Regions from separate parts of the Paenibacillus sp. VT-400 genome, predicted to be linked through region 3. Evidence: riboswitches for the same ligand, from Rfam matches in the RefSeq annotation. Region 3 holds a riboswitch; each other region holds the start of a gene.
What was found. A riboswitch is a leader RNA that binds a small molecule or an ion and turns the genes downstream of it on or off. The one in region 3 is predicted to bind thiamine pyrophosphate.

Region 1: it holds a riboswitch for thiamine pyrophosphate, as region 3 does, so the genes downstream of both, thiC (phosphomethylpyrimidine synthase ThiC) here and tenA (thiaminase II) in region 3, are expected to answer to the same signal.
Region 2: it holds a riboswitch for thiamine pyrophosphate, as region 3 does, so the genes downstream of both, EL84_RS10835 (ECF transporter S component) here and tenA (thiaminase II) in region 3, are expected to answer to the same signal.
Region 4: it holds a riboswitch for thiamine pyrophosphate, as region 3 does, so the genes downstream of both, EL84_RS10810 (ABC transporter ATP-binding protein) here and tenA (thiaminase II) in region 3, are expected to answer to the same signal.

The regions. Positions count from the first base shown of each region.
Region 1 is NZ_LELF01000062.1:51,317-59,644, reverse strand. It holds gene EL84_RS08745 (hypothetical protein) at 1-670, shown strand, start outside; gene EL84_RS32505 (hypothetical protein) at 900-1,676, shown strand; gene thiC (phosphomethylpyrimidine synthase ThiC) at 2,080-3,894, opposite strand; TPP riboswitch at 4,283-4,396, opposite strand; gene EL84_RS08730 (IclR family transcriptional regulator) at 4,545-5,288, opposite strand; gene EL84_RS08725 (alpha/beta hydrolase) at 5,648-6,673, shown strand; gene EL84_RS08720 (Fe-Mn family superoxide dismutase) at 6,822-8,102, shown strand; gene EL84_RS08715 (hypothetical protein) at 8,250-8,328, opposite strand, start outside.
Region 2 is NZ_LELF01000067.1:15,081-23,408, forward strand. It holds gene EL84_RS10830 (copper amine oxidase N-terminal domain-containing protein) at 1-949, opposite strand, end outside; TPP riboswitch at 1,115-1,225, shown strand; gene EL84_RS10835 (ECF transporter S component) at 1,455-2,048, shown strand; gene EL84_RS10840 (ABC transporter ATP-binding protein) at 2,049-3,620, shown strand; gene EL84_RS10845 (energy-coupling factor transporter transmembrane component T family protein) at 3,595-4,389, shown strand; gene EL84_RS10850 (PQQ-binding-like beta-propeller repeat protein) at 4,491-6,794, shown strand; gene EL84_RS10855 (methionine ABC transporter ATP-binding protein) at 6,926-7,735, shown strand; gene EL84_RS10860 (methionine ABC transporter permease) at 7,732-8,328, shown strand, end outside.
Region 3 is NZ_LELF01000067.1:2,680,554-2,688,881, forward strand. It holds gene EL84_RS22375 (endo-1,4-beta-xylanase) at 318-2,990, shown strand; TPP riboswitch at 3,196-3,293, shown strand; gene tenA (thiaminase II) at 3,407-4,069, shown strand; gene EL84_RS22385 (spore coat protein) at 4,272-4,568, opposite strand; gene EL84_RS22390 (hypothetical protein) at 4,579-4,779, opposite strand; gene EL84_RS22395 (zinc-dependent alcohol dehydrogenase) at 4,811-5,947, opposite strand; gene EL84_RS22400 (spore coat protein) at 5,944-6,330, opposite strand; gene EL84_RS22405 (hypothetical protein) at 6,342-6,584, opposite strand; gene EL84_RS22410 (hypothetical protein) at 6,773-7,057, shown strand; gene EL84_RS22415 (L-dopachrome tautomerase-related protein) at 7,310-8,328, shown strand, end outside.
Region 4 is NZ_LELF01000067.1:2,263-10,590, reverse strand. It holds gene EL84_RS10815 (radical SAM/SPASM domain-containing protein) at 1-679, opposite strand, end outside; TPP riboswitch at 897-999, shown strand; gene EL84_RS10810 (ABC transporter ATP-binding protein) at 1,158-1,922, shown strand; gene EL84_RS10805 (ABC transporter permease) at 1,912-2,742, shown strand; gene EL84_RS10800 (ABC transporter substrate-binding protein) at 2,910-3,983, shown strand; gene thiM (hydroxyethylthiazole kinase) at 4,149-4,961, shown strand; gene thiD (bifunctional hydroxymethylpyrimidine kinase/phosphomethylpyrimidine kinase) at 4,958-5,770, shown strand; gene thiE (thiamine phosphate synthase) at 5,770-6,435, shown strand; gene EL84_RS10780 (MerR family transcriptional regulator) at 6,748-7,491, shown strand; gene EL84_RS10775 (hypothetical protein) at 8,052-8,328, opposite strand, start outside.

The sequences.
Region 1 (8,328 bases), on a different contig from region 3:
TCACGCTCATTATTCTAACATCGCCTTAATTGAAGAGACGCTTGCTCCTTATGAAGTTGAATTGGTCCATTACGTCGATCCAGGTCTGGATCGTCTTAAACATGACGCTGACTTTTCCGAGGTCATCATTCACGAGAAAGTAGCCCAGACGCTCCAATGGATCGCTGAGTGTCATGCCGATGCTATTCTGGTTACGTGTACCCTGTTTGCGACAGTACTGGAGCAGGAAGCCACACAGGTCCCTGTGCCTGTGATCGGCATAGATGATCCGTTATTGCAGGAGATGCGGCGAGTACCAGGAGATTACATAATAGCATTCACCAACCCGGCAACTATTGAAGGAACGATGGCACGGGTGAATCAGGCATTACAGCAAGAGGATGAGAATGGGCAACTACACGTTGCCAAGACATATCAGACGGAAGCGTTGTGCATCCCTGGGACATTTGAGTTGATTATGCGTGGAGATCAGCAAGGGTATCTCGAAGCGGTACGAGAAGGCTTACAGCAGATTGCTGAGCAGTATCCGGGTAAAACGGTAGTGGCAGCCCAACTATCTATGGCTCCCGCTGCTGCACAGGTTACAATAGATCGCGGTATTCCAATCCATAGCCCTCTGGCATTGCTTGCAACGTATTTGGAGAAGAATTTGGGACTGGCTCGAGAGTAGATGTATCAAACAATTAATTGATACAAATTGGATGTGCTCCTGTGATCTTGTTAAGAGTTAGTAGCGTAAATATAATTATGTTTAATTTATTATTTACATAAATACATATTAATCCTAATTTTTTAAAATAATAATTAAATATACATAATTTAGGTGTACAAACCTAGGGTTATATGATAAATTTAGATTGTTATAATTTAACAAATTACTCAGAGGGTGAGGTTTTACATTGAAATTATTGCGTTTATCGAAGTTACTGTTGGTTTGCTGTCTATGCCTATTACTTATTCCTACCAGTGCTTTCGCTTCTGCAGAGAATAAAACTGTGAAATTGGATATAACTTTATTAAAGCAGGGTATTCCTTATGAAGTAATAGAATCCTGGAGCCCTGAGTTTAAGAAAAGTCTTTCGAAAGAAGATGGATCAATTGAAGTAGTGGCTCATGAAAAAGCCTCAGCACCTGAATTCAACGGAGAGGTTGGACCACTCGGAAATATCAAGGATGATCAATTTGACTATTATATAACCGTAGTTCGAACTGATAACGTTGATAATCGTGAAAGATTTATGGTTGCATTAACGGGCAAATGGAAATCAATGCCTGTATGGCGTTTATCCGATGCCTATGGCGCTTCTTTCGATAAAAATATTTGGAGAGCCGTCCCAGGTTCTGCATATTATGAAGATAAAGTAAAGTACAGTGGGAACTCTACTTTTACAACTTTAGGAAGTGGACGTAATTTTTCATATACTGGTGAGAGTGGTGTTGGATTCAATGCTGATCTCAAAGGGGGCATTATTATAACAGAACAGGTTGCCGCTGCTGTCTTTACAATAGAACATAAAAAGCAAGGAAATCAAAGTGGTCTCTCCCAGATACAATCCAATTATTATCACATTAAAGGTTCGGGTAGTGTTGGATTATCTTTTGGAGCTTTGAGCGTTAGTTTTTCGGGCTCAGCCAATAATGATTCGAGAGGAACACTAAAAGATTTCTACTATTAATTTACTCTGAGTATTAAGAACATTATATCTTATTAGATAAATTTGAATTAATTGTTCACACTCTTAAGATATGTTAAGCACAGTTCCATTTATTGTAGAGGAGTGAATGCTAGTGCGTTACTTATACATTCTAATTTTGTTTATTATAGGCTTGGCCTGTTCTGCGTTTATCTACGGTGGAAGTCTTAAATTAGCGGACGGCATACTGTTTGTCATTGCAGGTATTCTGTTTCGAATTTGGAGTAAAATGAAGTAAACTATAGTATAGATATCTGTGAAAGACGGCCAATATTTAGTTAAATCCAATAGAGCTAATCTGAAGGATACAAACAAAAAAAACAGTTCATCACTCATTGTATGTGATGAACTGTTTTTTTTGGCTACACTATCAATCTCCACTCACCTACCGCATCCGGTACTCCTCAGCCTTCGCCTGCATCCCGGCAGCTACAGCCTCATTCTCGGACAATCCTTTATCAGCGGCAAAGGCACGAATGTCCTGCGTGATGCGCATGCTACAGAACTTTGGTCCACACATGGAGCAGAAATGAGCTTCTTTGGCTCCTTCTGCTGGCAGCGTCTCATCATGGTAGGACAGCGCACGTTCCGGGTCCAGTGACAGGTTAAACTGGTCACGCCAGCGGAATTCGAAGCGCGCTTTGGACAATGCATCATCGCGGCGCTGGGCACGTGGATGGCCTTTTGCCAGATCGGCGGCATGAGCTGCGATCTTGTAGGCGATAACCCCTTCCCGCACATCATCCTTGTTGGGCAGGCCCAAATGTTCTTTTGGCGTAACATAACAGAGCATGGACGTGCCGAACCAACCAATCATGGCCGCACCAATGGCGGAGGTGATGTGATCGTAACCCGGGGCAATGTCGGTCGTCAGCGGCCCCAACGTATAGAACGGTGCCTCTTTACAGATCTCCATCTGCAAGTCCACATTCTCCTTGATCTTATGCATCGGCACATGCCCAGGACCTTCGATCATCACCTGCACATCGTGCTTCCACGCAATCTGCGTCAGTTCCCCGAGCGTAGCCAGTTCCGCCATCTGAGCCTCGTCATTGGCATCATAGATACTACCTGGACGGAGTCCATCTCCCAGCGAAAACGCTACATCATACCTTTTCATAATCTCACAGATTTCTTCAAAATGGGTGTACAAAAAATTCTCCTGATGATGCGCCAGACACCATGCTGCCATAATGGACCCGCCCCGGGACACAATGCCTGTCATCCGCTTGGCCGTCATGGGGATATAACGCAGCAGTACACCTGCATGAATCGTAAAGTAGTCCACGCCCTGCTCTGCCTGCTCAATGAGTGTGTCACGGTACAACTCCCAGGTCAGCGCTTCCGCTTCGCCATTCACCTTCTCCAGCGCCTGATACAGCGGCACCGTACCAATCGGCACAGGTGAATTACGGATGATCCATTCCCGGGTGGTATGAATGTTTTTTCCTGTGGACAGATCCATCACCGTATCCGATCCCCAGCGTACCGCCCAAGTCATCTTCTCCACCTCTTCCTCGATGGAAGAAGATACAGCAGAGTTGCCAATGTTGGCATTGATCTTCACGTGAAAATGACGACCGATCAACATCGGCTCACTCTCCGGGTGATTGATGTTGGATGGCAGAATGGCCCGTCCACTCGCCAGCTCCTGCCGTACAAATTCCGGTTCCACGCCCTCACGAATGGCGGCAAACTCCATCTCTGCCGTAATGACTCCTTGCCTCGCGTAGTGCATCTGGGTCACACAGCGTCCTGGCTGTGCCCGCAGCGGTTTGCCTCGTAATCCGGGGTACTCTTCAGCGCCAGCTCTCTTCCCTCCGGGCTTCAGTCCGTTATCCTCCGGTTTAACCGTACGACCCTGATAAGCTTCAACATCGCCACGCTCTGTGATCCAGCGGGTGCGCAGGGCTGGCAAACCTGCGCGGATATCCGCATGAAATGCGGGATCGGTCATGGGGCCGCTCGTATCGTAGACACGCAGCGGTTCGTTATGCTCCACCCCTTGGGGAGTATTCGTGTCATGAAGGGCTATCTCACGCTCCGGTACAGCAATGTCCGGCCGTGAGCCCTGAATGTAGACTTTGCGGCTACCGGGAAAGGGCTGAACCCGTCCGGCCGCTCCTGTTTCTTTTTCCACCTGCTGATCGTTATGTCCCTGTTCCGTCGCTTGTTGTCCCGTTTGATTTCCTGTACTCATGTTCGCTTGTCTCCTCCTCAGTGTTCGTCGCTTGTTTGGTTGGTTTCGTCATTAGCTCACTTACGTACCTGTCCCAAATCATGCGCAATGCAGAGAAGAAAGAGCGATCCTACACCAGACCAGGGAAGACACTTTTCATGTACAGTTAACAACAGACGGAGGCTGCCACAGATCTTGGATGATCTATGGTGCATTCTCTATTCATCCAAGCCCACTGTTGCAGGTTATTGAAAAAGAAGCCCATAGAGTCCGCGCTATATCGCCCGTTCCCTGTATATAAAAAAGCCGGTCCCCGAAGGAACCGACTTTTATGTCCATCACCAATAATGCACCTTCATGCAACTCCTTAACGGAGCCCTACAAGGGTCACATCATGTGGTGGTTGTGGTCATATCGCCGATTACTTCCCTACGCTGGTATGATCCAGATCAGGTGCAAAGGGTCCGGAATCTCATGCGATTCCGTCTCAGTCCGGACAATTCGGACTCCCCCAGTAACGTTAACAAGTTGCGGCTTACATAAGCCGCTGTTCATATTCAATGAAGCTGGCCCCGTTGGGCCGTCCATTACAGAGTAGCGCAACCGGAACATAAAAACAACCTTTATATTCCAGAACACCAACCCAATTGGAGAAAAATCTTAACTCAACATCAGGATAACATGAGCCCCATTTGCGTAGCAGCATCCTTCAACACCGGTGCATACTCATGCAATGTCTCCTGCGAGAGTCGACTGACAGGTCCTGAGACCGAGAGCGCAGCTGCAATATTGCCTCTGCGATCCATAATCGGTACAGATACCGCGGCAGCTCCCGGCTCACGTTCCTCGTAACTTGTGGCATATCCGTTATCCCGGATATCTCCCATCTGCGCTAAATACACCGCTGGATCAATAAACACCGGCCATTCCGGCCCGTTCATCAGTTCTTCACGATCCTCGTCCGTGGCAAACGCCATCAGGACTTTGCTGGAAGCCCCCACAGACAGCGGGAGTCTAACACCAACGGGAGCAACTCGGCGGATCGCCTGATCACTTTGCACCGCCTGAATACGAATCCGTTCACTCCCATCACGCAGGTACAGACTCACGGTCTCCCCCAATCGATCTCTCAGTCGCTCCATCGCAGGCAACAGCAGAATAGCGGGATCATCACTGCGGGACATATGAGCTGACAGCTCCCAGATTCGGATGCCAAGTCGGTACTTCTCTGTTGCTGCATCGCGGATCACGAACCCTCGATCCTCCAGCGTAGCCATCAAGCGGTGCACTGTACTTTTGTGCAGGCCAATCTGGCTGGCAATTTCGGTGAGTCCCAGATCACTGCGTGTGGTAAAACATAATAATATATCCAGCGCCCGTTCCACAGCCCGGACGGTTAACTTGCGATCTTCCATGGCATAATGCCCTCCTCATGTTTCATCACATGAAACTTGGTTACATAAATTATATGAGAAACGGTCTCATCTGTAAACCAAAAAGAGCCAAATTCAAAATAGGCCAACGTGTAAATTTTTCCTTTTTATAAGACTTAATCCCCTGTAATTTACACACTAAGGTAATGTTACCCATATATCTTAAGAACTATATAACAATTGCGTAACAAATGCCCTCAATCAATTGACTTTGACTATATTGGAACATACGATAAAGATATATTACATTAAGATATCGCTCTGAAGCAGGCTCTGAAATCGACGCAATTCTCTTTTCATGTCGTTGTTATCTTCAACTGAACTTCAAAGGAGGGGCATTCATGTATCAATCATCCCAGAGCGAAGCCCCGCTGCAAACAAAAGTGTCCGATCTGCCCTCTTCCCTATCACCGAGGCTGATTCGGTTCAAACATATTATCGTAGCGTTGCTGCTCTCCGTTGTATTTTTTCTACTGTTTTGTTTTATTGCACTGCATGGTTATATCGCATGGGTATTATCCAATCCAACGGTAGCGCCTGTCTTCTCCAATCCGATGCAAGCCAAGAACATGAAGTATGAAGACATCACGTTCCCGGCAGCAGATGGCAGCCGCACGATGCAGGGATGGTATATTCCTGCTGACAATGCTGCAAGCAAAACGATTATTTTCAGTCACGGCTATGGTGCTAATCGTGAAGAAACATGGGTACCCATGTATGACCTGGCACACTATGCCCATCAACTTGGGTTCAACGTGGTGATGTTCGATTATGGCTTCGCCTCCCAGGTGAACAAAGCTGTGGCCACAGGTGGCAAAGCTGAGTCACAGCAATTGCTGGGTGCCATCCAGTTCGCCAAGCAACGCGGTGCACAGGAACTGGTTGTCTGGGGCTTCTCGATGGGTGCCGGTACAGCATTACAAACCGGACTTATTACGAAGGAAGTGGATGCAATGATTCTGGACAGTGCGTTCCTGCTGGAGCCAGATACGCTGTACCACAACATTCACAACCAGATCGATCTGCCACGTCAGCCTACACTGGAGATCATGAAACTGTTGTTCCCTGTTCTGAATGGTACCGGATTACAACAGATTCCATACCAGGAAGTGAAAAAGGAAGATTATCCGTTCCCGATTTTCTTCATCCATGGTACAGAGGACGAGAAGGCGCCTTATCCAATTGCGGAGCAACTCGCCGCCAACCAGACCAATCCGTACTCCGATGTATGGATTGTCCAGGATGCGCATCATGAGTTGATCTTCCGGGAGCATCCAAAGGAATATCTGCGCCGTGTCTCAACTTTTCTGAGTCATGTAACGAAGACAAGCAGTGACGATGTGCAGAACACGAATAATGGAGAATAACCAAATTTCAATCATCCGATTTTTTTCAGAGCCCTTAGGGGCTCTTTTTTTGCACTCATAGGACAACAAGCTCGCGGAATATACTCTTGGGACGCATGAACAGACGGTCTGCATGCAATGAATTTCATCTGAAGGAGGTTCAATATAGATGAACTGGTATGGATATGGTCACCTGCTGCCTCTGCGGACATTGGAGGAAATCCGTTTCTGGAAAGAGCAGGAGAAAGAACATACACTCGTCATTCGTGCCCTGGTTCCTGATCTGGAGCCCCCGTACGTCAAGCTACTGGAGGAATGGGAGGTTACCTTTGCAAACAGTGAGCGAGTAGCCAATCAGCTTTTAAAACAACTATTGCCCGCAACCCATCCACCTGCTCCCTACATGGTTCGTTGTATCGAGCAACTTGTGTTGGCAGCTCGGCAGCAATCGAGAGAGTTCATCAAACAGCTGTATGTTCTTCTGGAGCAAAGTGCTGCTGTGCAAGCTGTTCCGCTTGCCAAAGTACTCATTCTGCACTTTATCCGCGAGTCGGAGTATTTTCTGGGCGTATTGGATACGCTTGGCCAACCTGGCATCTTACGCGAAACGGATTCGGAGCCATCACTTTTTCTGGAAAATGCGTTGCATACGTCAGAGTCAGGAAGCATCCATCGCCAAGCTTCAGAAGCTCCAACTTCTCCAGAGGGAAATGTAAATGCACCTGCCGCTTCAGCTCAGATTCAATCCGCAACCATTCAACCGCCTTCTACGGGAACAACACAAGCCACACCCAGCTCTACAGCACCTCCCGTAAAAGAGAAGCCGGTTCCCATTGGAGGACACATACTGCCGCCTCTCCCCTATGCGTACAATGCGCTGGAGCCACATATTGATGAGCTGACGATGCGTATCCATCATGACAAACACCATCAATCTTATGTGGACGGACTAAATGTAGCAGAGAAAAAGCTGGCGGAATCGCGAAAAAAGAATAACTTTGAACTCATCAAACATTGGGAACGTGAACTTGCCTTCAACGGGGCAGGCCACTACCTGCATACGATCTTCTGGACAATTATGAATCCTGCTGGTGGCGGCAAACCTTCCGGTATGCTGGCAGAGCAGATCAAGCGGGATTTCGGAAGTTATGAAGCGTTTAAGAATCAATTCACAGAAGCCGCGAACAAGGTGGAAGGCAGTGGCTGGGCGATGCTTGTCTGGAGCCCGAGAGCACATCGTTTGGAGATTTTGCAGGCGGAGAAACACCAGAACCTGTCCCAGTCCGATATCGTACCGCTCCTGCCACTGGATGTGTGGGAACATGCCTACTATCTGAAACATCAGAATGAACGCAAAAAGTATATCGAGGATTGGTGGAACGTTGTCTACTGGCCCGCTGTTGCCGAGCGTTACGAAACGGCACGCAAGTTGTTGTGGCCGCCTTATTAAGCTTGGGGTTAGATGAATTAGAGAAAAAAGAGATATCTCCAGCCGAATGACTGAAAGATATCTCTTATGGTGTATACAAAAAAGCAAGCCTCTTGTAAAAAGAGACTTGCTTGTATTTTGAGAGACTTCCTATTTCTAAATGTTCACTTAAGAAGCACAGCCCTCGCACGCCACATAGTTGTCGCCAACCTGTTTGCTAATGGAGATCAGATCGCCCAGCTTGATA
Region 2 (8,328 bases), 2.7 Mb from region 3:
TCTCTCCCGGAACTTCAACGATGACTTTGCCTTTCTCGGGGACAACAGAACCGGTATCAATAGAGCCCAATTTGTTCATGATCTCGTAAGAGGTTTCTTCAAGCATGCGAGAGTACTTGAATGATACGAGTGTTTGACCTGTTACGGAAGGACGAGTCCCTGCTTCAGCAACGGCTTTGTTTTTAATAAAGAACAGGTCACCGATGGTTCCGGCATTTTTGCTGATGTTAGCCTGCCATTGTAACAGTGCACTTCCATTTTTAAGGATATAATAACTGATCAGATCGTTATCCTCAACAACGAAGAAACGATCTTTTTTACCTTGCTCAAAGATGTATTCAATGGATGAATCCACCGGACCCAAAGGATTGCGAATGTCCAGACGTGCTTGTCCCAGTTCAGAGAAGCGTGGCAGATGCAGTGCGGCTTCACGCGCCACAGTCAGATCGGAACTGTTATATTCTTTTACAATCGTAGCATCGGTAGTGTAAATGTAGGCTTCCTTGGCCTTCTGGTTCCACTGCACCTTGGCACCAAAAGCTTCACCGATGGCACGGAGCGGAAGCATCGCTTTACCATTCACCAGAATCGGCGCTGAGGATAATGTCGCATTCTGACCGTTTTTCTTCATTGTTTTGCTGTTAGGTGTAAGGACATACTTATCGCTGCCTGTGCTAATGCTGATCTCTTTTGTTTTGTTATTGTAACCAAACGTATAGTTGCCGAGGAATTGAAGCTCCGTCAATGCCACGTACGTAATACCCTGCCGTATGACAACATCATATTGAGCTTGAACATTGTTAATATAAGTTGTCGGTTTAGGTTTAGTTGTTGCGGCTTCCGCCACAGTGGATGAGAGTAAGGCAGGTGCCGTGCCTGCGGTGAGTATCGAAGCGGCAAGGACCATTTTCCATGTTTTAAGCTGCCAAACAGAATTGTAATCTTTCATCACTATCAATCTCCCTTCTAATGTTTAAGACGGACTACATAACCTAAATGTTTCATATTATGGAAAGTGAACCATCAGATACGTTCCCCTGTTACCCCAGATGAAGCATGATGATTTTTCTAGGGATTGCCACAAATACCCATCTGATGTACATTAGAAGCAATGAAATAAGTGAACCGGGAGCTCAATGAAGTTGGGCTGAGAGAGTGGCCTTGTGCTGCTGACCGTACATCTGATCTGGGTAATGCCAGCGTAGAGAACATGGATTTGCGATATGTAAGGGTGAATTGTGGGAATGAACGTGGATGAACAACAGACCTCTTTGAACTGTGGTGGTGTATCTGCCAGGGCGGAGGGGTGCTGGTTAATATTCCGTATTTTCGACATCCATCCAATACATCATTGTGAAGATTGTCCACTGTGCGTGAGGCCTGCCCGGAACCGGGGAGGCTTTTTCGTTTATTTTTACAACCCCCACAGGGAACAAAGGAAGGACGTAGAGAACATGGCAACAACAGCAGGCAACAAGCGATTGAAACTAACGGATATTCTGGTAACCATCGTGATCGCAGTAGTGTTTGGGGTGATTTACAAGATATGGGGACCTACATATGACTTGATGAAACCATTTGGCGTTCATGCGGAGCAGATGATCTACGGCATGTGGTTTATGGCGGGCACGTTTGCTTTTGTTATCATTCGTAAACCAGGTGTGGCTATTCTTGCCGAAGTTGCGGCTTCAACGGTAAGTGCTTTTCTGGGTAGTGAATGGGGCATGTCCACACTTGTATACGGTCTGTTGCAAGGATTGGGAGCCGAGATATTCTTCGCCGCATTTTTGTATCGTAAAACCAATCTGTTTGTCACCTGTCTTGCAGCCATAGGAGCTGCAGCGGCTTCGCTTTTGCTGGATTATCAGTACGGGTATATTGATTCACTCTCGGCGTGGAATTATACGCTATTTATCGGATTCCGCTTCATTGGAAGTATTCTGATTGCTGGAGTGTTTGCTTATTATCTTGCCAAAGCATTGGAACTAACCGGTGTAACGCGTTCACTCAGACCGGTATCCAAACAAGATTATGAGGCACTGGATTAGATGAACGGGGAAGGGAATTCGCAAGCGGTAAGTGTCACCAATCTAAGATGCAAGTTCCCAGGAGAGAAAGCCTTGGTATTTCAAGGCTTGTCTCTTTCTGTGCGTCAAGGAGAGAAAGTGCTGTTGCTTGGCCCGAGTGGCTCCGGTAAATCGACGTTATTGCAAATTTTGAGCGGTTTAATTCCACGTTCGGTTGAGATTCCGATGAAATGTGATGATATTCAGGTTCCCGCCAAAGCAGGAGTGGTCTTTCAAGATCCGGATACCCAGTTCTGTATGTCCTTTACGGATGAAGAGATCGCATTTGTTCTGGAAAACCGAAATATTCCGCGTGAAGAGATGCCTGCTCTGATTGAATATTATCTGAAACAAGTGGGGTTATCCTTTGAACAGAATCGTGTATTGATCCAGTCCATGTCTCAGGGGATGAAGCAGCGTCTTGCGATTGCTTCGATGCTTGCCATGGACCCGGAGGTATTTTTTTTGGATGAACCCACTGCACTGCTGGATGATGAGGGGACTTCCCAGGTATGGGATACCGTCAAACGGATCGCCAGTGACAAAACGATAATCATCGTTGAACACAAAATAAACAAGATTGTGGATATGGTCGACCGCATCATTGTGTTATCACCTGAAGGAAAGATTGTGGCGGATGGGCCAGCACAGCAGGTATTTACAGATGAACGGGGCAAGCTGAAGGCTTATGGAATCTGGTATCCGGGTGTGTGGGATGAGCACGAGCAGGCAGCTAAGGAAGAAGAGGGAAGTACTTCTGGAGAGCTTCAAGTGTGTGTGGACCACGGCATCTCAAGTTTGGAAGCACAGCAATTTTCTGGCTTATCCGATACACCGGGTATATCCCTCATCTCTCACGTCTCATCCTTATCACCTGTATCACCCGGCTATCAGCCTGCACTGGACTTGCAGCAGTTCACCGGATGGCGTGGGAAAACACCCTTCATTCAGGTAGAACAGGCCAAAGTATGGCATGGGGATTGGATTGGTATTGTCGGAACTAATGGAGCTGGCAAGAGTTCATTGTTGTTATCTCTGATGAATATCCTGAAAACAACAGGTCATTATGAGGTGGAAGGTCAGCCTTCTGGCAAAACGGAGCAGCTTGCAGATCGAATTGCGTTTGTATTTCAGAACCCGGAGTTTCAATTTGTGACCAACACGGTCGCGGAAGAAGTGGAATTCTCATTGCTGGGGGGCAGGCATACAACGGAAGAAAGACTTGTCAGGACTGATCATATGTTGAATCAATTTGGACTAATCGACCTGTCCGAGCGTCATCCCTACCAATTATCGATGGGGCAGAAACGACGCTTAAGCGTTGCCTCTGCACTGGTGAGAGAGCAGCGAATACTGCTGTTGGATGAACCTACTTTTGGACAGGATGCCCGCAATACGTTTGCCATGTTAGCACAACTGGAGCAATTGCGGAGAGAGGGAACAGCTATTGTTATGGTTACCCATGATCGTGAAATTGTAAAAAGATATTGCACCCGAATCTGGACGGTAGATGAGGGGAGGTTAACTGATGCAACTGTCGTTTCCTCACCGTGAAACCTGGCTTCATAACGTCAACCCGGGATTAAAGATGATCATTCTGACGATGATGTTTGTCATCGTTATCCTCATTCACAATCTGAATGTAATGGCCAACGTTGCGTTGGCGATGATGCTGTTACTGTGCTGGACAGGTCATCCGTGGTACAGATTGATGCTGTACGCATCACCATTCATTCTGGTGTTTATCTCCACGTCTACAGGCATGATGATGTTTGGTAAGGGCGAGACCACATGGTATAAGTGGGGATTGATCCACATAACCGAAGAGAGTTTCTATCGAGGTCTACACTTGGGTTTTCGCTCGTTGAGCATGGCAGCGGCTGGCTTGCTGTTTGGACTGACAACGAAGCCGGTAAGGCTGTTTTATTCCCTGATGCAGCAGTGGAAGCTTCCCGCAAAATATGCCTATAGCTTTCTGGCCGCGATGCGCATGATCCCGATTTTGCTGGATGAATTCCAGACGCTCCGTTATGCGATTCGTATACGTGGAACAAGGCAGCGGGGTTCTCGCTGGAACGTGTATGGTACGCTCAAGCGTTACGCTATTCCGCTGCTGGCACAGAGTATTCGCCGTGCACAGCGAATGGCGGTAGCGATGGAAGCGAAAGGGTTCACAGATGGCGCGAGCCGCACGTATTACATTCAGATTGGCTATTCGCGAGCTGATCTGTGGTTTGTATTTTATTATATCCTCACCTTAACAGCTGCTTATTACATCGGGGTTACCTTTCCTTATCATGCTGCGATGGTGGACGTAAGGTAATATTGGGAGATAGATAGAAATATATTGAGGTAAACGGTAACTTTTTCCTTTTTTCTGCGTCTCTATTGGAAATAACTTCTAATGAATGGGGATGAACGAGAGTGAAGACGGGTCCTGACTGGCAGAGAACGGGGTACAAATGGATTACCATGACTGGATTATCAGCTGTGCTGTTGACGGGCTGGATGCTGCTGGATTCCAAAATGGTCGCCCTTGAAGGACAAGCTTCGGCTACAACGCCACAAGCATTGGGGGCAAGTTCCCAAGTCTTAACTGCAAAGTTAGCTTACAAACAAGGAGACACCGTTACGCTTATTAATGACATCCCTCTGTTCAAAAACAGAAGGGACGGCAGTGTGGCTGCTGACCAGATGGGGATTGAATACTATACAACAAAAGACGAAAAGTATACGTTGGCCTCGGTTCGAGGTGAGTGGGTGCAACTTAAGTCAACCGAGCATGGAGACTTTTGGCTGCCAAGTTGGTATGCCCTGAAGGAGAGCAGAAGCATGACGGAAACAGCTCCCCAAAGCTTCACACTCCAATCAGGCAGCAAGCTGTATCTGGCTCCGGATAGTTCTACAACTTGGTCTTTTGAGAAAGCGCTAACAGATAAGGCTGTTATTGTTGCAAAGTGGAAAGGCTGGTATGGGGTCTCCATTGCCCCACGAGTCTGGAATAAAGAATCCTTCACCTATCGGCCAGGACTCTTCTGGATCAAGGCACAGGCTATAGAACAGCGGATGAATGTGGCGGATGGTTGGTTCCAACGGGATGCATCGCTGCCAACTTCGGTTATACGCCATCTGACAGATATTAAGCTGAACAAGGCAACCACCTCCAAACAAGTGGCTGGGTGGTTACGCGAGCCGGATTGGAAAGAGAGTTCAAGCAATCTAAATTTCACGGGTTATTCAATGAGTATTGGACAGACCTGGAGATATGAGCGGGAAGATGCGCAATTTTTGGTCACATTCAACAAGAATGGCAGACTGGTCAGAACACGCTGGAATTTAGCACAGGATAATCGAAATGCTGTCGTTTCCGATTGGAACATCAGTCGGGCGGATGAATATGGGTTCACAACAAAAATCTATGGCACAACACTGCCAACGACAATCCCTTGGAAACCGGTATGGACCAACCAGGGGGATATTAACTACACTTTTTTACAAGCAGCCACGGATGATGTGCTCATGATGAAAGGGGATGACGGTGGATTTAGCGGGGATTACTACGAAGGTTCCATATATGCCCTTGACCGACATTCCGGCCAGCAATTATGGGAGATCAACGGGGGTTTTGGAAGACAGCAGGCAGAGATGGATGCAGAGCGCAAATACGTTACAATCTACACCGATTATGACCCTGATAAGAAAAAATACGTGGATCGTATTCGTCATCTGAACTTGAAGAACGGAAAGGTCACGTGGACGTACACTCCTAAGCAAAATTTTAGACTAAATGGCATCACCGCTGCGAAGAACGTTGTGGTTGTGGATAACCCGGTTGTTGAGAGCTCAAGCAACAGTTGGTTAACGGTTCTGGACAGTGCAAACGGAAAAACATTGTGGACGCGAAAACTGGCTACGGGTTATGAATTATTGAACAAGAGTGCAGATGACCCCTATGTGTTGTATTGGGAAAAGAATAAGCTGGTTGCAGTCGATCCGCAATCGAATCGAACCGTATGGAGCTTAAAGGGCAAACGATCCACCATAGAACAATTTTGGAATGATCCATATACTGGTGGAATTGAACGTCTTGATCCCTTTACAACCACGAATGCTGAAAGATGGTTATCACTAGATAATCAGTGGCTTCTGCTTGATCTGAACACGGGGAAAAAGCTTGCCCAATTCCCTGCTCGGGTAGGACAGAGATTTGAGGAGCTGAATGATGGCATGTTGTTGATCCGTGAGAACAAAAACGGCGATCATTACGGCGAATATGAAGATTTTACAACCACCCTGTATGATGCCAAGACAGGCAAAACACGCTGGACGATCAAGGGCAAGATTGAACGAGGACTGGTGGAAGAGGATCAGTTGTATGTGATTAAGAACGGTTATCCAGCGGCTGTGGATTATAAAACGGGGGAGACGCGTTGGAATGCCAAAGATACGATTGCAACACTAAGGCATCCGACGAATCAGGGAAGTTATCTGGTCATTGATGATCAGTTGCTGTTGCCCATGGACGAAAATCTTCTCGTGATGAATAAAAAGAATGGAGCACTGTTAGGTCGTGTACATGACGTTGTGATGGGAAACCCGGAGCACCGGGACCGGGATGCGAAGAATGGAATGATTAACCGGATCGGTAATGAAGTGTATGTGGGTTCGTCCAACGGACGTTTTCGTGTATATGAAGCCAGCCGCCTGCAGGAGGCAATCTCACCTTAAAAGCTTGTCTCGTAAGGGATGTTGATTTATTATAAATGAACAGGCTTGCTCGCGCTCCGGTTATCGGCTGTGCGGGCTTTCTTCATGTGTTCTTGAAGAACCATGCATGATCATTCACGGGAGGACTCTCCATGATCTCATTATATGGTGTAAGCAAACGTTATAACGAGCGCGGTTCCCGTGCAGATCAGGGATTCGAAGCATTAAGCTCGGTGTCCCTCGAAGTGGGACAAGGAGAAATACATGGCATCATCGGATCAAGTGGTGCAGGCAAATCCACGCTTCTGCGGATGCTCAACGGATTGGAAAAACCGGATGATGGTGAAGTTGTTGTGAATGGGCAGCACTTGACCCAGATGAATGAACAGAGTCTGCGTCAGGCACGAAGATCCATTGGCATGATCTTTCAACACTTCAATCTTGTCAGTAACCGAACGGTGAGTGGCAATGTCTGCATGCCATTGGAGCTTGCGGGTATGCCCCGTGCGCAGCGAGTTGAACGTGGACTTGAGGTGCTGCGGTTTGTTGGACTGGAAGACAAGGCGGGTCAATATCCTGCTCAGCTTAGCGGAGGACAGAAGCAGCGTGTGGCGATTGCACGAGCGCTGGCCAGTCGTCCGGATGTGCTGCTCTGTGATGAACCGACCTCTTCGCTTGATCCACAGACCACGAACGGTATCCTGGATGTGCTGCGTCATATCAATGAAACGCTGGGCGTGACCATTGTTGTAGTAACGCATGAGATGGAAGTGGCTCGCAGACTATGTCACAGGATATCCGTCATGAAGGATGGGCGACTCGTTCGTACGTTGTCTAAAGCGGAAGTGAGCAGTATCCCTGCTCCGCAGCCTGATCTGCTGACCTCCTTGCTTGCGGGTGACGAATACGGGATGACAGGTTCGTCTCTGTTCCGTCAGGCAGAACAGGAGGACAAGTCATGAGGTTACCTGAGTCTGTGCTGAAATATCAGCATGAGATATGGCAGGCGATCGGAGAGACTTTTGTCATGGTGGGTATCTCCATTGCGGCAGCTGTTCTGATCGGGTTACCTCTGGGTACACTGCTGTACTTATTCCGGAGAGGACAACGGTATCAGAATCAAACGCTGTCCTTTGTACTTGGCAGTGTCGTTAACATCGTTCGTTCGTTTCCGTTCTTACTGCTGGTTGTATTCATGATTCCATTCACACGGATTGTTGTGGGAACGTCCATAGGTACGCTGGCGGCAACCGTGCCACTCTCGGTCATTGCAATTGCCTACTACGCCAGACTGGTGGAACAAGCGTTGTTGGATGTACCGAGGGGAGTGGTTGAAGCGGCTGCTTCCATGGGGGCATCGACGATGCAACTTGTGGTGAAATTCTTGTACGTGGAGGCACGATCTGGTCTTGTACTGGGACTCACGACAGCTACGATTAGCTTCATCTCCTACTCGACGGTGATGGGCATTGTAGGTGGCGGCGGGGTTGGCGATTTTGCCATTCGCTACGGTTATCAGCGCTTCGAAACGGAGATTATGGTATTTACGATCATC
Region 3 (8,328 bases):
TACCATAAATCACACTTATTTAGCAATTAAATGAAATGTTTTACTGAATATCAATTATTTAGAGATACTCTTAGGGTCACAGATGAAGAAACATTTTCATATCAAAATGCAGAAAAATGTCGAATAAAGTGTTTCCTAACTAATTTATTGTGTGATCTGAACGGCCGGGACGGGCATTGTGAATTACCAATTGATAACTTTTTATTATAATCATTGGAAATTTGTTATATGTAAGCGCTATCCAAAGAGCTATAATCTATTTATCTGGATGTTAATCCGTTCAGAAATACTTAGACCCAATCAAGAGGAGGAATTGTATGAAACGGTTACGTCAATGGAATATTGCAGCCTTGGTTCTTGTGCTGATAGTCGCCATGCTTCCATTTTCGAATGTCTCACATGCTGCCAAGGCAGTTACGGAAGTGGAGGGAGGTCATTTGAGTACAAACTTTGAAGACGGTACACTTCAGGGATGGACTCCACGTACAGGTAACGAAAGGCTGACAGTGACACAGCAGGAGGCACACGAAGGTCAGTCCAGTATGCTGGTCGCCAACCGTGAGCGTTCCTATCATGGACCGATGTTATCCATGAAGGATCTGCTTAAGCGTAACCAAGAGTACGAAATTGCGGCATATGTAAGACTTACCCAGGAGCCCACCACGGATCAAACACTACAGCTCACCACATATAAAAAAACAACTGCCGAAAGCTGGAACCCGATCGGTAGCGTGAAGATTGCCAAAGCAGAATGGAATACATGGCACAAAATCACCGGAAAATTTCAGTATAGTGATGATCCCACTGAATTGAATTTGTTCATCGAAACACCCTACATCTCTGAAGATAGCCTAGATACGTTATCGTTCTATGTGGATGATGTATCATTTACTCTGGCCGAGCAACTGGAGATTGAAGAAGATATTCGGTCTCTGGAGGACCTGTATCAAGATGATTTCCCCATTGGTGCAGCGGTGTATCGCTGGCAGTTGGAAGGCGCATATGGACAACTGCTCACAAAGCACTTTAACAGCTTGACCGCAACCTATGAGATGAAACCGAAGTACATGTCTCCTTCCGAAGGTGTTTATGAGTTCGAGGCAGCCGATCAATATGTTCAGTTCGCTGAGGAGCATGGTATGGGCGTACGCGCACATGCGTTGTTGTGGCATATTGATGCTGCGGAGTGGATGTTCAAGGATCCTCAGGGTAACCCTGCGAGTCGAGAATTACTGCTTGCCCGGATTCAGGATTATGTCGAAACCGTCATGACCCGATACAAAGGTAAGATCTATGCCTGGGATGTGGTAAACGAGGCGATTGCGGATAGCAATGGTGATGCCAACGGTTTACGTAAAAGTCCCTTTTATGAAATAATCGGTCCGGATTACATTGAGAAAACCTATGAATTCGCTCGTGCAGCCGATCCGGATGCCAAATTATATTACAACGAATACTTCACGGAAATCCCTGAGAAAAGAGAGCATATGTATCGATTGGTCAAACGACTGAAAGAGAAGGGGCTCATCGATGGTGTGGGTTTGCAATCCCACTATAACCTGGAATCCCCGCCCATCAAGGAAATTGAAAAAACGATCAACATGTTCGCCGAACTTGGATTGGATATTCAGATCACGGAACTGGATGTGGATAGCGGAATTCCATTTGGTGAAGAGATGTCCGATGAAGTTGCAGTAAAGCAGGCGTATCGATATAAGGAACTGTTGGATTTGTACAAAAAACACAAAGACCACATTTCTTCAGTTACCTTATGGGGACTCCAAGATGAGAAGTCTTACAACAACCAGGCTATGCTGTTTGATTCAGCCCTGAAGGCCAAAAAAGCATACTGGGGACTCGTGGATGAATCCAGTTTGCCTGTGTTGACACAGAGAGCCGCCTCACTTTCGGGTAAACCGGATATCAAAAAACAGTCACAAGATCCGCTCTGGAACAAAGCGGTGTCCACTCCACTGAAGGGTGACTCTTCGGAATCAGCCAGTTTCCGCACCTTATGGGATCATAGTAATCTGTATATCCTTGTGGATGTTCAGGATGCAAAGGCAGACGTGAATGACAAAGTAGATATCTTTGTCGATCTCAATAATGGCAAGACTACCTCATATGAAGCAGATGACCGACATGTAATCATTAAGCGGTCGGGCAAAGCTGAGGGCGCGGTGCAGCGTTCGTATCGTGTACGCGAGACAAACGCCGGATATCAGGTTGAATTGTCTATTCCATGGGGTGGTATACAAGTCGGATCAGAATATGAAGCCGGCTTGGATATCCGTGTGACTGATGGCGGTTCAAGTGGGACACAACCTTATAATCCACTGTACTGGAATGATCGAACACAATCTCAGGAACAAGATACAAGCAAATACGGCGTGATTCAACTCACCCCTATGCCCAAATCTGCACAAGCTGTGCAAGGGATTGTTCAGATTGATGGGAAGAAAGACGCCCTATGGAATAAGGCTGTACCATTTGAAGTAAAACGGTTGAATGAGACCAAAGGTGCAGAGGCAGTGGCTCGCGCAATGTGGTCAGGTGAGTATCTATACCTGCTGATCGACGTCACTGATCCAAACATCATTACAGACAGCATCAACCCATGGGATCAGGATTCGGTTGAGATTTTCCTGGACGAGAATCACCAGCGCACACCGTATTTTCAATATGATGATGCCCAGTTCAGAATCAGTGCAGACAATGTAGGAACCTTTGCAGGCGGTGCCTCACCCGGACGCCTTGTAAGTGCTGTGAAGAAAACGAATAAAGGATACCTCGTAGAAGCCAGAATTCATTTACAATCATTGACGCCCAAAACAGGAAATGTTCTCGGCTTCGAGCTTCAAATTAACGACAACCAGGGCGGAGGTAAGCAGAGCGTAGCTAAATGGAATGATACGACCAATGAGAGCTGGAGAAACACTTCCCAGTACGGAATACTCACTTTTGTCGGAAAGAACAAACTCGGGCATTAAACAATCGGCAGTAGTTGCAAGAATAGAAACCATCATAACAGTGGCTAAAACTCAACCATTGTTGTGATGGTTTTCATCGTTTACATACGTCACTCAAGCTGATGAGGGCGATACAATCTGCCTTGACTATATTTAACAGCCCTTGATATACTAAATGGATGTTATTTTTTCTTTTATGCGGATAAGAAAGTAATCAACTACATACAACCGTTTGCGAGGGAGCCTTAACCGGCTGAGAGGGTGTTAAACCGACCTTACCTGATTTGGATAATTCCAACGTAGGGATGCAACGATGAAACGCTGTACTTGGGTAGCTCATGCGAACCCCCTTGTTTTAGTGTATTTGTCTGCGAAACATCCTATGGATGTTTCGTTTTTTTGTTTTTAAATACGTACATTATGAATTGGAGGAACACATGTTGACTATTTCAGAGAGACTATATCAGGCAGCACAGCCTGTGTGGAAGGAATGTCTTGAGCATCCCTTTGTTAAAGGAATCGGAGATGGTTCCTTAACGGTTGAACAATTTCGTTATTATTTGCTGCAAGACTACTTGTACCTGTTCGATTATGCCCGTGTATTTGCACTAGGTATCATCAAGTCGCACGACCCGAAATTGATGCAGTTTTTTAGTAAAAACGTAGATAACATCCTAAATGGTGAAATGAAAATTCATCGTTCTTATATGGAGCGATTAGGAATTACAGAGGATCATGTTTTCCAGGTAAAACCTGCACTGAAAAATGCAGCCTATACTAACTATATGCTCTCTGTTTCCCATGCCGGTGGCATAGCAGAAGTACTTGTATCCATTCTGGCCTGCTCATGGAGCTATGCAGAGATTGGTCAAGTCCTTGCCCAAAAGCCAGGCGCAGCTGATCATCCTTTTTACGGAGAGTGGATCACAGGATATGCTTCCTCTGAATACAACAACAACAATCACTCCCTAGTGACGTTAACGGATAAGCTATTAGAAGGCTGTAGCGAGGGAACGTACCAACGGATGGAAGATATTTTCGTGATGTGCAGTCGCTTTGAACTTGATTTTTGGGAGATGTCATGGAGGCTGGAGCCTTAAGTTCACTGTAGTCAATTAAAGTTGAGAGCAGCGTCCATAAAACAGTCTCAGGATGGAAATTAAGTAAAGGAACGCTTGTATAAGCGTGTTTCGTGATGATACCGAAAAAAGGGCGGAGTGTATCCGCCTTTTATTATTGTTGAAATTCTTGACATAGGAACATTTTGTTCTCTGAAGTCTCTGGCTAAAATCAAAAAGGGTGTCAGGACGGAATGTTCATAGCAGTCTGAATGTTTTTCAGATCGAGCTGAATTTGCTCTGCAATATGGTAAGGGTGGTATAAGCCATGCTGCACCATGTAATTTGATATCTTTTCATGAGAGTCTATCGCTTCATCGAGCTGTTTCATCAAAATTTGTTTGATTTCGGGGGTGGCACATTCGGTCACAGCCATGGCGTAGTTTCTGACACTGCTCTTGGCGTTCATCAAAAAATCCATTGCGATTACGTCATCGGTCAACGTATTAAGACCAGTCATATGTTCTAATATTGGGTTCATTTTTTATCTCCTATACAGTCGCTTTAGACAGCACTTCACCGAGCTCCTGAAGTTGCTGTTGTGATAATATCGCATCTTGTTGCAAAATTTGCTTGAGCTCCGGGTCGGTTACCAGAGCTTGCATGGTCTTGGATTTAGTCATACAAACCGTCTTGAACGCAGCTATTTCATGCACCTCGAGCATCTCATGCAAAGCGTAAGTGGAATCCATTCAGATTGTCCTCCCATGTATCTATTCATATTTAAGGCTTTAAGATGACTTTAATGCAATCGTCCGTTTTTGTATCGAACACTTCATAGCCCCGTTTGGCCTCGCTGAGCGGAATGACGTGCGTAACAATGTCGCCAGGGTCCACTTTGCCAGACGTAACCAACTCGTACATGTATGGCATGTAGTGAATGACCGGAGCTTGTCCGGAACGGATATTCACGTTTCGCTGCATGATATCACCGAGCGGGAATCCGTTATAACGTCCGCCGTATACCCCAGTGACTTGAATGGTGCCACCTTTGCGAACAGCCTGAGATGCAATGATAAATGCGCTCATGGTGCCGCCTTGCAGTTTCATACCGCTGGCTAGAAATTCAAGATCGCTCATCTTGCCGTCCATTCCTACCGCATCAATGACAACATCGGCGCCGCCTTTGGTCATTTCCTTGAGAGTGTTCCCAATATTCTTATCCTGTTCGAAGTTTACTATTTCCACATGGTTTGTTCGCTTCGCATGCTTTAAGCGGTAATCGACATAGTCGACGGCTATGACCCGCTTAGCTCCTTTCAGCCAGCAGAACTTCTGGGCCAGGAGTCCGACCGGGCCGCAGCCGAGCACAATGACCGTATCTCCATTTTTAACGCCGGCGTTATCTACGCTCCAGAATGCCGTCGTCATGGCATCGGCGATCAAGCTTAGCTTTTCGTCCGGTTGTTCGCAGTTTTCAGGGATCTTAAAGTGGGTAAAATTAGCAAATGGGACCCGTAAATACTCCGCTTGCCCGCCGGGATATCCACCGGTCGTTCCAGAGTAGCCGAAATATGCGCCCATATCCCCGTGCTCGTTGGAATTGTCACATTGGCTTTCCAGCTGATTTTTGCAAAAAAAGCATTCTCCGCATGCGATGTTAAACGGGATGATTACGCGGTCGCCTTTTTTTACCTTGGTCACGCCAGGGCCCACTTCTTCTACGATCCCCATCGGCTCATGTCCGATGACATAGTTTTCCTGAAGGTTAGGGATCATCCCGTGAATAAGATGAAGGTCAGAACCGCAAATCGCGGTACTGGTGATCTTTACGATCATATCGTCCGGTTTCACAATCTTCGCATCCGGCACCTCTTTGACCACGACATTTTTAACCCCTTGATACGTTACCGCCTTCATGCTTTATGTCCTCCAATATGTTCATCTGGGGTCCGATCAAACATCCCTTTACGTGACGTATCACCCGGGAACAGATTCATCTGCCCGATCATCACCGTATTTTTCGCCGAAAGCTGATCGAGTTGGTACTGTTCGTTCAGCTCATAAGGATGAAACCATTTTTTGCGAATCATGAGCTCCGAAATTTCTTGGTGCATTGCAATTCCCTGCTTCAGATGAGTATGCAACAGGGCTCTTACATCCGGTGAAGCCGTTTCCGTCAGGGCGATGGACAAATTACGTACACCCTCCTTGGCACGAAGAAGGAAGTCCATGGCAAAAGTCATATCTGCCATTTCCGGCATATTCAATGAATTAATCGGATCTAAATAATCGGTATTCATCTGAGTTCCCCTTAATGTGTTATAGGTGTCGGATTATTCGGAACGGGTGCTTGAAAAGGAGCTCTTGCGTAGATTGCTTGCAGCTCAGCAATCTGTTGTATGGATTGAATTACGTCTTTCTGCATTAATGCTTTTAGCTCTTGGTCAAAGACCAGGCCTTGCATAAGTTTCGACTTAGCGATGCAGAGCGTTTTGAAGTTTAACGCTTCATGCAGTTCCATCGATTCGTGCGGCGCTAGCGTTGGATTAGCCATTCAGAAATGATCCCCTCCTTTTTCATCAAGATTAGATTTTCCAATGCACCGGATCTTATACTAATATGGATCACCGGAGAGGTAAGATCCGAATATTCCCATACAGTCGCAGGGATATAAACAAAATCTCAATCCCATACTTATTTCTGTTTAAATGAATGATCTTACTCATGGAAGGAGGAGTCACGGTGCCCAATAAAAACAAAATTGATCTAGCAACCGAAAACGCAAGAAAACCAGCAGAAGATGCACTTAACTCGAGTGGTAGTAATACGCTGGAGCAGCATGCATCTAACGCGGTTTCTGAGGTGCAGAAGGCTTTAAATCAGGCAATAAGCTCGTTAAGTGAATCTAATGCGGCAACAAATTCACAAGCGTTGGAGATTGCCAGGCAGCAATTGACCCGAGCAGAGGAATTTTTAGATCAAGCGATAACTTCAGCCAATGCATTAGGTTTACCGGACCAACAATAAAACGGTTTTGGTACTGATAAGCTTGGCAAAGTTTTGCGTTGACGATCGGAGGAAGCATTTTTCCTAGAACACATATAGTTACAGTCAACATGCTTCGGCTTACGCCGAAGTTTTTTGTATTTTTAGATCTATCGGACAATTTCAAAATGAAGGTTGAAAAAGAATGATTAAGGGAGAGGCATTAGAATAAGTCTTGAACATAATTATAGGTAATATCTATTCAACCTTGTTGAGGAGGACATCATACTGCCTATGTTACCTATGGAAGAATATTTTGGTAAGTTAGAACTCGTTCATTCCTTTTACGGGGCTATGCCTACAGGCGTTAGTGTATCCGAAACCGGGCGTATCTTCATTTGCTTTCCGAAATGGGGAGATGACGTTAGATTTACGGTAGCGGAAATTGTTGATGGTCAGATGCAACCTTATCCTAATGAAGAAACGAATTTGATCAACCCATTGAATATCGTTATGTCCTTCATTAGTGTCCAGAGTGTTGTTGCAGATGGAAGGGGAACCCTGTGGGTACTGGACACGGCTGCACCAAACTTTTCAGAGCCTATTAAAGGAGGGGCAAAATTAGTCGCGGTAGATTTAGAAACAAATACAATAAGAAAAGTATATACATTTGCAGATGATGTAGTCTTGCCAACAACGTATCTGAATGATGTCCGATTTGACTTTCGTGTAGGAAAAGCAGGTTTCGCATATATAACGGATTCTTCTTCCAATGGTCCAGGCGCTATTATCGTCGTAAATTTAGAAAACGGAAATGCGTATAGACGGTTGCATGGAGCAAGCTCGACCTCACCCGATCCATATTTTGTGCCAAAAGTGGAAGGTGAAATTTTGATGAATCGAAACGCGGATGGTTCGACATCTCCCTTTCGATTGGCCTCTGATGGTATAGCCATTTCCCCTGATGGAAAAATGTTATTCTATTGTCCATTAACCAGTCGCCAGCTATACTCGATCTCAACAGAATCGTTAAGAGACAGAACGATACCGGATTTTAAGTTAAGTGATCTTGTGCAGTATTGGGGAGAGAAGGGTGCATCTGATGGGATGATCACAGACGCTAAAGGAAACGTTTATGCTGGAGATTACGAAAACGATAGTATTCGAAAGATATTGCCGAATGGAATCATGGAAACCATCGCCCATGATCCCCGAATTTTATGGCCGGATACTTTTTCGATTGGTCCGGATCAATACTTATATGTGATTGTGAACCAATTACATAGGCAGGCGAGATTTCATTATGGAAGAGA
Region 4 (8,328 bases), 2.7 Mb from region 3:
CAGCTGCCTGACCGCGAAGTGCATGGCAAAAGCCTTTACCGTCATCTTCAGGTGCATCCAGACTTGGCCACTGGAACTCATGGTCCTGATTCAGGTATACATTCGGGGCAATTTTGACCCCGCTGCCTGGAACTACTTTTTCCTCAATGCGGAAATCCAGATTGAATTCACGTTCCAATACTTCAAGGGTCTCCCGATTTCGATTCATCTGAGCATTTGTGAAGTTATCCTGTGTCAGATTCCACAACCGAAATGAGATGATGACATTGTGCTTAACGGCCTCGTGTACAAAGGACAAAATATGACGCAGGTATCCGTCACGGTCTGTTGAACCTTCATGCCCATCGAAGCTGTGCAGAGAGAAATTCATCTGCCGCAGCGCTGGTTTGCCAAGCAATTTATGCTGAGTCTTGGGTAACAGTGTACCATTCGTTGTAATGTTCACCTTGAGTCCCTTTTCATGTGCGGAATCGAGCAACAGATCTATTTTGGGATGCAACAAGGGTTCGCCTTTGACATGTAGATAAATATGATTGGTGTGTGGTTTAACTTGATCCAGTATATTGTTGAAGACTTCAGGGTCAATGAATCCTTTGGCACGCTGTGTCTGCGGACAGAAGCTGCATGCCAGATTGCAGATACTCGTGATCTCAATATATACTTTTTTGAACGTTTTCAACTCGGGTCCCCATTCTGCTTCGGAGGGAGAACAATCCCGCCTGCATTTGTGATCCGGCCAATATGCGCCACCACTATTATATCGGGTTAGGGAGCCCAGGTAAATTGTTCAGTTGTTCGGGTCTGACTCCACGCTCATCTCAAGAAATCCATCATGCTGCCTCTTTACAGTTCATGTTCAAGTGATATATGCTGAACACACAACTGCATATCTTGAACTTTTGCACTAGGGGAGCCTTGCGGCTGAGACGAATATGACTATTCGGACCCTTTGAACCTGATCTGGATCATACCAGCGGAGGGAAGTGGAGCGGCCTTTTAGTAAGCGGATTTTTTTCATGTATGTGAAGATAAATTGCGGATTTAACTTACAGACCCACTCATTTCTCCGGAAATGGGTGGGTCTTTTTTGTTCCTTTTGCAGAGTATAGGATGCCGTTGTTATTCCAGCAGTCTGACATCAAGGGGGTGAGGATCAGATGAACAACCATGTAACCATTGAGAACGTTAGCTTCGCTTTTCCTGAAAAAAAGGATTCACCCGTGCTCGCCAATGTGTCGCTTCAGGTCCAACAAGGAGAATTTGTCTCGCTCATTGGCTCCAGCGGGTCAGGTAAAAGCACGCTCTTCAAGCTGCTCGCAGGCTTGCATGAGCCAACCGTTGGCACCATCGATATAGCTGATGTACCGCAAGGACAACGGCTCGGACGAATCGCCTATATGCCGCAGAAAGATCTGCTGTTATCCTGGCGTACCGTCATGGAGAACTGCATGCTGCCTGCCGAGCTTGCACCAGGCCGACAGGACTGGGACAAGTTACGGGCAAACATCCTAGCTGGGTTGGCAAGGTTCGGCCTGTCAGGTTATGAGCAGGCCTACCCGGATGAGTTATCCGGCGGCATGCGGCAGCGGGTGGCATTGCTGCGTACCTTGCTTACAGGCGGGCAGCTCATGTTACTGGATGAACCCTTCGGTGCACTCGACGCCTTAACCAAACGAGAAATGCATCGCTGGTTGTTGGAGCTGTGGGAGGACTTTGGACAAACCGTGCTGTTCATTACACATGACATTGAAGAAGCCCTGCTGTTAAGTGACCGTATCATTCTGTTAACTCCAGGGGGGCAAGGTCAGCAGTTGCGGGAGATGACGGTTCCTTTACCACGCCCAAGGCATTCGGACATGATCTACGAACTGGCTCTCGTGCAGATGAGGCAACAACTGGAGGAACAATTGCATGCAAAATGATAGAGCTGAGGTTAGCGTCTGGACGTGGTGTTCGAAGTGGCTCTCGAAATGGTTTTCCCAATATGGTTTGTTTATTATGCTCATGTTCTTATTACTGGCGATCTGGGAAGTGAGTGTGCGTATGGGTTGGGTGCCCTCCTTCATCATTCCTGCACCCAAGGCCATCATAGGCTCACTGGTTGAACATCGTCGTCTGCTGTTGACCATCCATCTGCCTGCTACCTTTATGGAGGTTATTGTTGGTTTTGGCTTGTCCATAGTGACTGGAATTACGCTGGCAACAGGCATGCATATGAATCGGTCGATTGAAAAGGCCCTATATCCCTTCATTGTAATTAGTCAGACCATCCCGCTGATCGCCTTGTCCCCCGTATTTATCTTGTGGTTTGGTTACACGTTGTGGAGCAAAGTCGCGGTGGTATTTTTAATCGCATTCTTCCCCATTGTGGTCAGTACCTACGATGGACTCCGCCAAGGCGATCCGGAGCAGCGTGAACTACTGCTCACCATGGGCGCCAACAAGTGGGATATTTTTTGCAAACTCCAGGTTCCGCTGGCACTTCCCTCTTTTTTCTCGGGGCTAAAGATGTCTGTGGTGTACTGCGTGGTTGGGGCAACGATTGGCGAATGGCTTGGTGGTAGCAAAGGTCTAGGGTACTTCAGCCGTCGTATGTCCAGCAACATGAACACGGATGCGATGTTTGCCGCCATTTTGCTGTTATCCCTGCTTGGGATCGTTTTGTTTGTACTGATTACCTGGCTGGAGAAACGGTTTAGCATACGGCGTCATCGTCATGGAGGCAAAAGAAAGGTTGGATAATACTTAGACAGAAATTAGATGTAAATACAGTAGTTACAATCTTCAAAACAAAACTTATCTTATGCACAATTTCAGCAACATCTTCAATCAGTTCATTGTCACATTGTCGTTAACATGCTGTTGCCCATTTTCTACAAATCAAAACGATGAAATGAGGAACTTCATTTATGAATAACAAAGGTATATACTCCCTGCTTCCCATCATGCTCATTAGCCTTTTCCTGATCATTAGCGGATGCAGCACCATGAATACTAGCAAAAACAAGCCAACAACAGACTCTGCAACTAATGTACAGCAAACAGATCCGTCTGCAACCGAACCAGCATCAGACACCAAAGATAAACTGTCTATCATGCTCGACTGGTACCCGAATGCAGTACACTCCTTCATCTATGTGGCTCAGGAAAAAGGATACTTTGCAGACCAAGGTCTGGATCTCGATATTCAGATGCCTGCGGATACCAATGATTCGCTCAAACTTGTTGCTGCCGGAAAAATTGATCTGGCCCTAAGTTATCAGCCCCAAATCTTGCTCGCGCGTGGCGAGAACATTCCTGTACGTTCCATTGCTGCTGTTGTTCGGCACCCGCTTGTGCATCTGTTGACCGAAGCGAATGGCAACGTAAGTTCACCCAAAGATCTTGAAGAAAAGACTGTTGGTTATTCCTCCATTCCTCTGTACGAAGCGATGGTACGCACGATGATTAGCAAGGATGGCGGCAATCCCGACAACATGAATCTGGTTGACGTTGGGTTCGATCTGATTCCTTCGCTGGCTTCCGGACAGGCGGATGCAATTATGGGTGGTTTCATTAACCATGAACAATTGATTTTGGAGAAAGAAGGATATGCCATGAAATCAATTAACCCCACCGATTATGGCGTGCCTGATTATTATGAATTGGTCCTGACTGCGAGTGAAGCTGGCATTAAAGCGAAAAGAGACCAACTTACCCGGTTCGTCAAAGCGGTCCAGGAAGGACAAAAATATGTGACTGAGCATCCAAAAGAAGCCTTGAATATTCTGCTCGCTCATGAGAATGAAACATCACCGCTTGACCCGGAGATCGAAACCAAAAGCCTGGCTATTTTACTGCCACTCATGAATGAAGAAGGCCAACCGTTTGGTCGGCAGGAAATGGAATCGTGGGAAAATGTACGTGCATGGCTCGTTGAACAGGAGTTGATTCCTGAATCGGTGAAAGCCGAGGATGCTTTTATTACTCTGCAAGGAGAGTAACTGATTTAGATTTTACGTTTCTGCTTTTCCCGCATTAATGATCTGGCTGTTGTTAGACTCTGCGCCCCAACTCAACAAGGAGACTCATATCCTATTATTCTGCTGAGTGACCCTTCATACCGGTCTTCTACCGATGGTGTTACTTCAAAACAAGGAGGAAACTATATGTCTTATTTGGAACGTGTTCGTACGCAAAATCCGCTCGTCCATAACATTACCAACCTTGTCGTGGCTCCCTTCACTGCCAATGGTCTGCTTGCACTCGGTGCGTCCCCTTTTATGGCCTATGCTCATGAAGAGGTCGCTGATGTCGCCAAGATGTCAGGAGCTGTAGTACTCAACATTGGTACTCTCGATAACAAAGTCGTTCAGGCGATCCGTCTGGCTGGCCAATCGGCTAATGCGCATCACGTACCTGTAGTGCTTGATCCCGTTGGCGCAGGCGCAACCGCCTATCGTACAGAAACCGTGCAGATGCTCGTTCGTGAAATTCGTCTTACGGTACTGCGCGGTAATGTGGCGGAAGTCGCCAATGTCATCGGTGAGAGCTGGAGTATTAAAGGTGTGGATGCAGGATCAGGTGAGGGCGACCGAATCGGCATTGCGGAGCGGGCAGCGCATAAACTTGGCTGTGTCGTGGTCATTACCGGAAAAGAAGATATCATTACTGATGGACAATCCACATTTCTCACGAGTAATGGTCATGCCCTGCTCACTCAGGTCACAGGTGCTGGCTGTCTGCTCAGTTCGGTGATTGGTGCTTTTACAGCCATAGCGGAATCAGGAGCCGATCTTCTAGGCAGCGTTGTTGAAGCGCTCGCTTTTTATGGTGTAGCGGCTGAACTGGCAGCAGAGCGTACGGCTCACCTGGGACCCGGCAGCTTCCAGATTGAGTTGTTGAATCAACTGGCACAAGTGACACCTGATCTCTTGGCAGAACGCGCACAGATCCGTCAGACCCGTGGAGGTGCAGTATGAGCATTGCTCAAGCGCTAACCATTGCAGGCTCTGATAACGGGGGCGGTGCAGGCATTCAAGCCGATCTGAAAACATTTCAGGAGCTTGGGGTATACGGTATGACGGTTATTACCGCTATTGCTGCCCAAAATACAACAGGTGTGCAGGGCGTTTTTCCCATCCCTTACGATGGCATTGCCCAGCAATTGGACTCGACCGGCGAAGACTTTCAACCAACCGCAACGAAGACCGGCATGTTATATAGTGCCGAGATTATTCGTCTAGTGGCTGAGAAATGGCAGCAATACCGTTGGTCAAATCTGGTCATCGACCCTGTGATGGTAGCCAAAGGTGGCGCCCCCCTTCTCCAGCAGGAAGCTGTAAAGGCGTTGGTTACGGATCTGTTGCCCCATGCCCTGATCACAACACCCAATATTCCGGAAGCGGAACTGCTTACCGGGATGTCTATCACCAATCTGAGCCAGCGGGAAGAAGCCGCAAGACGGATTGTACAGATGGGCTCAACGTATGCTTTGGTCAAAGGTGGTCATGATGAAGGAAGTGGCATGATCGTGGATGTGCTCTACGATGGGCAGTCTTTTCATTATCTGGAGAATGTTCGTGTGGTAACACGTCATACACACGGAACGGGGTGCACATACTCTGCTGCCATCACCGCAGAGTTAGCCAAAGGTTCACCTGTTCTGGCTGCCGTCACGACCGCGCGAGCATTCATTCAGGCAGCCATTGAAGATGAGCTCGGGATTGGGGCCGGACATGGGCCGACGAATCATTTTGCGTATCAGCGCAGACAGCGGGGTGAGCAGTGATGCGCCCTTGGGATGCAGAAGCGGTACGACGCGCGATGCAGGTGTATTTGGTGATGGGCAGCGTCAATACAACGCAAAACCCTGTGGAAGTGCTGCGCCAGGCCATTGCTGGCGGCATTACGCTGTTCCAGTTTCGTGAAAAGGGAACTGGCGCCCTGGTTGGCGAAGCTCGCATCACGCTTGCGATGCGGCTTCGCGAGGTGTGCAGCCAGCACGGGGTCCCGTTCATCGTGAACGATGATGTGGAGCTGGCTGTAGCAGTGGAGGCCGACGGCGTGCATGTCGGCCAGGAAGATGCGGACGCGGCGCTGGTACGCGCCCGCATTGGAGATGGGCGGATGCTTGGCGTATCCGCCCACTCTGTGGATGAGGCGCGCCGTGCCGTGCAGGCGGGCGCCGACTACCTTGGCGTCGGGCCCATGTACCCGACGCCCTCCAAAGCGGATGCCCACGCTGTGCTGGGCCCCGCAGTGGTGGCGGAACTGCGCGCCGCAGGCATCGCAGTTCCGATTGTGGGTATCGGCGGCATTACGCCCGATACCACGGCCGCCGTGATGGCGGCTGGAGCCGACGGCGTAGCCGTCATCTCCGCCATCGCGGGCGCGGCCGACGTGCGCGCAGCGGCTGCGCAGTTCGCTGCGGCAGTGCGCGGGATGCAGGCGTAGCCCTGCTCTCCCTGCACTGCCAGCCCCGTGGGCTGCACCGAATACATGGTGCAACCCACAACTGCTCACGCTCCTCTCCATAACAGAGGAGCCTCAAAACACCCCCGCGGCGCGGCAGCAACCCATGTCTTCGACATAGAAGCACAGCCGCTCCCCTACAGTGACTGAATGTTATAATAATCCAGTCACATCCTGTCATCAATCCATGATCAAGATGCAGCTTCCATGCTCGCATCTTGTTTTTTCATTTTCAACGGTTGACTCTCACGTAACGTGACACTGTACAATCGGTGTTGTAAGGAGGTTTCACACATGGCCATGAAGGTAAAAGAAGTTGCCGAACTTGCCTCAATCAGTGTGCGCACACTGCATCACTATGATGAGATCGGATTGTTAACACCGGACGAAGTAACTTCTGCCGGATATCGATTATATTCAGATGCCAACCTGGAACGGTTGCAGCAAATATTGTTTTTCAAGGAACTCGACTTCTCTCTGAAGGAGATCAAAAGCATTATAACCAACCCCTCCTTCAATCCGGAAGAAGCACTTAAAATGCATCGACTTATACTACTGGAGAAGCGCCAACGCTTGGACCAGATGATTGCTACCATTGATAGAACGGTTTTACACGTGAGAGGAGAAATTAAAATGACAGCCAAAGAACAATTCGAAGGATTTGATTTTAGCCAGAATCCGTATGAACAAGAAGCGCGGGACCGTTGGGGAGACCATGCCGTCGATCACGCAAATCAGAAGCTGCACAGTAAATCAACCACAGAGCAAGAGGCTCTATCCAATCAAATGAACGAAATCTACAAGCGTCTAGCCGCACTTCGTCACACAGAACCAGCATCTGCCGAGGCACAGGCCGGTATTCAAGAATGGTACACCTGGCTGAATCAGATGGGAAGCTACTCGCCTGAAGCCTTCAGAGGACTTGGTCAGATGTACGTGGACGATGAACGCTTCACACGCAATATTGATCAGTTTGGCGATGGTTTGGCAGTATTTATGAGAGATGCCATGGCTGTATTTGCTGACCAAAACAAATAATATAGCCCTGTCTTCGACCACATACAGTATTATTCAATTCTCATTGTCCTCAGATGTGTACTGTAAACGATAGTCTTGAACTTAGAGCTCTGTCCTCTAGTGATAAAAGTAATCTCTCGTCATCAGCTTTATTCGCAGTAAACGACCCTTCGGATAACTGAACCTACCTTTTGGGGTGAACATATCTTTCTTGTAAATAACCTTATGAACATGCTGGATATTTACTAGGGTTATGTGGTAAGTAATTTAAATCGATCCGAATTGTTGCAAAAGTTATGAGCAATATCCCCCTACCTGGTGTATACACAAAAGGGACGTACACCCTCAGGCGTATCGTCCCTATGTATGTAAGTATCTCAGCCGCAATGTGAACAAGCCTAACTGCTGCTCACTCTGAGTACTTTATAAATATCTTTTAAAGTAGATGCTCTTTACTACGTTTTTCTTCTGCTCCCAGCCCTTCGATATAATCGTTTCACCAGATGCTTAGGATGATGAGCATTAAGTTTCTTCTGTCAAACGTTCTTCATTTTACTGCCAAGCGTCCACTGTCTATCCGATTAAGCTCTTGGTGCGTGATCCGATGAAGATGCATCCGTAGCTAGACTGGTTCTCGCCATCCGGCCAGGAATCTGCCATGCAGACACAATCGCAAGCACGATGAATAACAAATCAATCGGTTGACTGAAGTACTCCTGGAAGGTTTCCACAAACGCACTGATCATCTCGCTATCAAACACAAGTTCCATCACGCCTACATCACCAAACAGTTCGGAAGTAAAATAAACCACCGTCAGATATTTCCCCAACAAAATGCCGACAAGTGCAAACAGTACG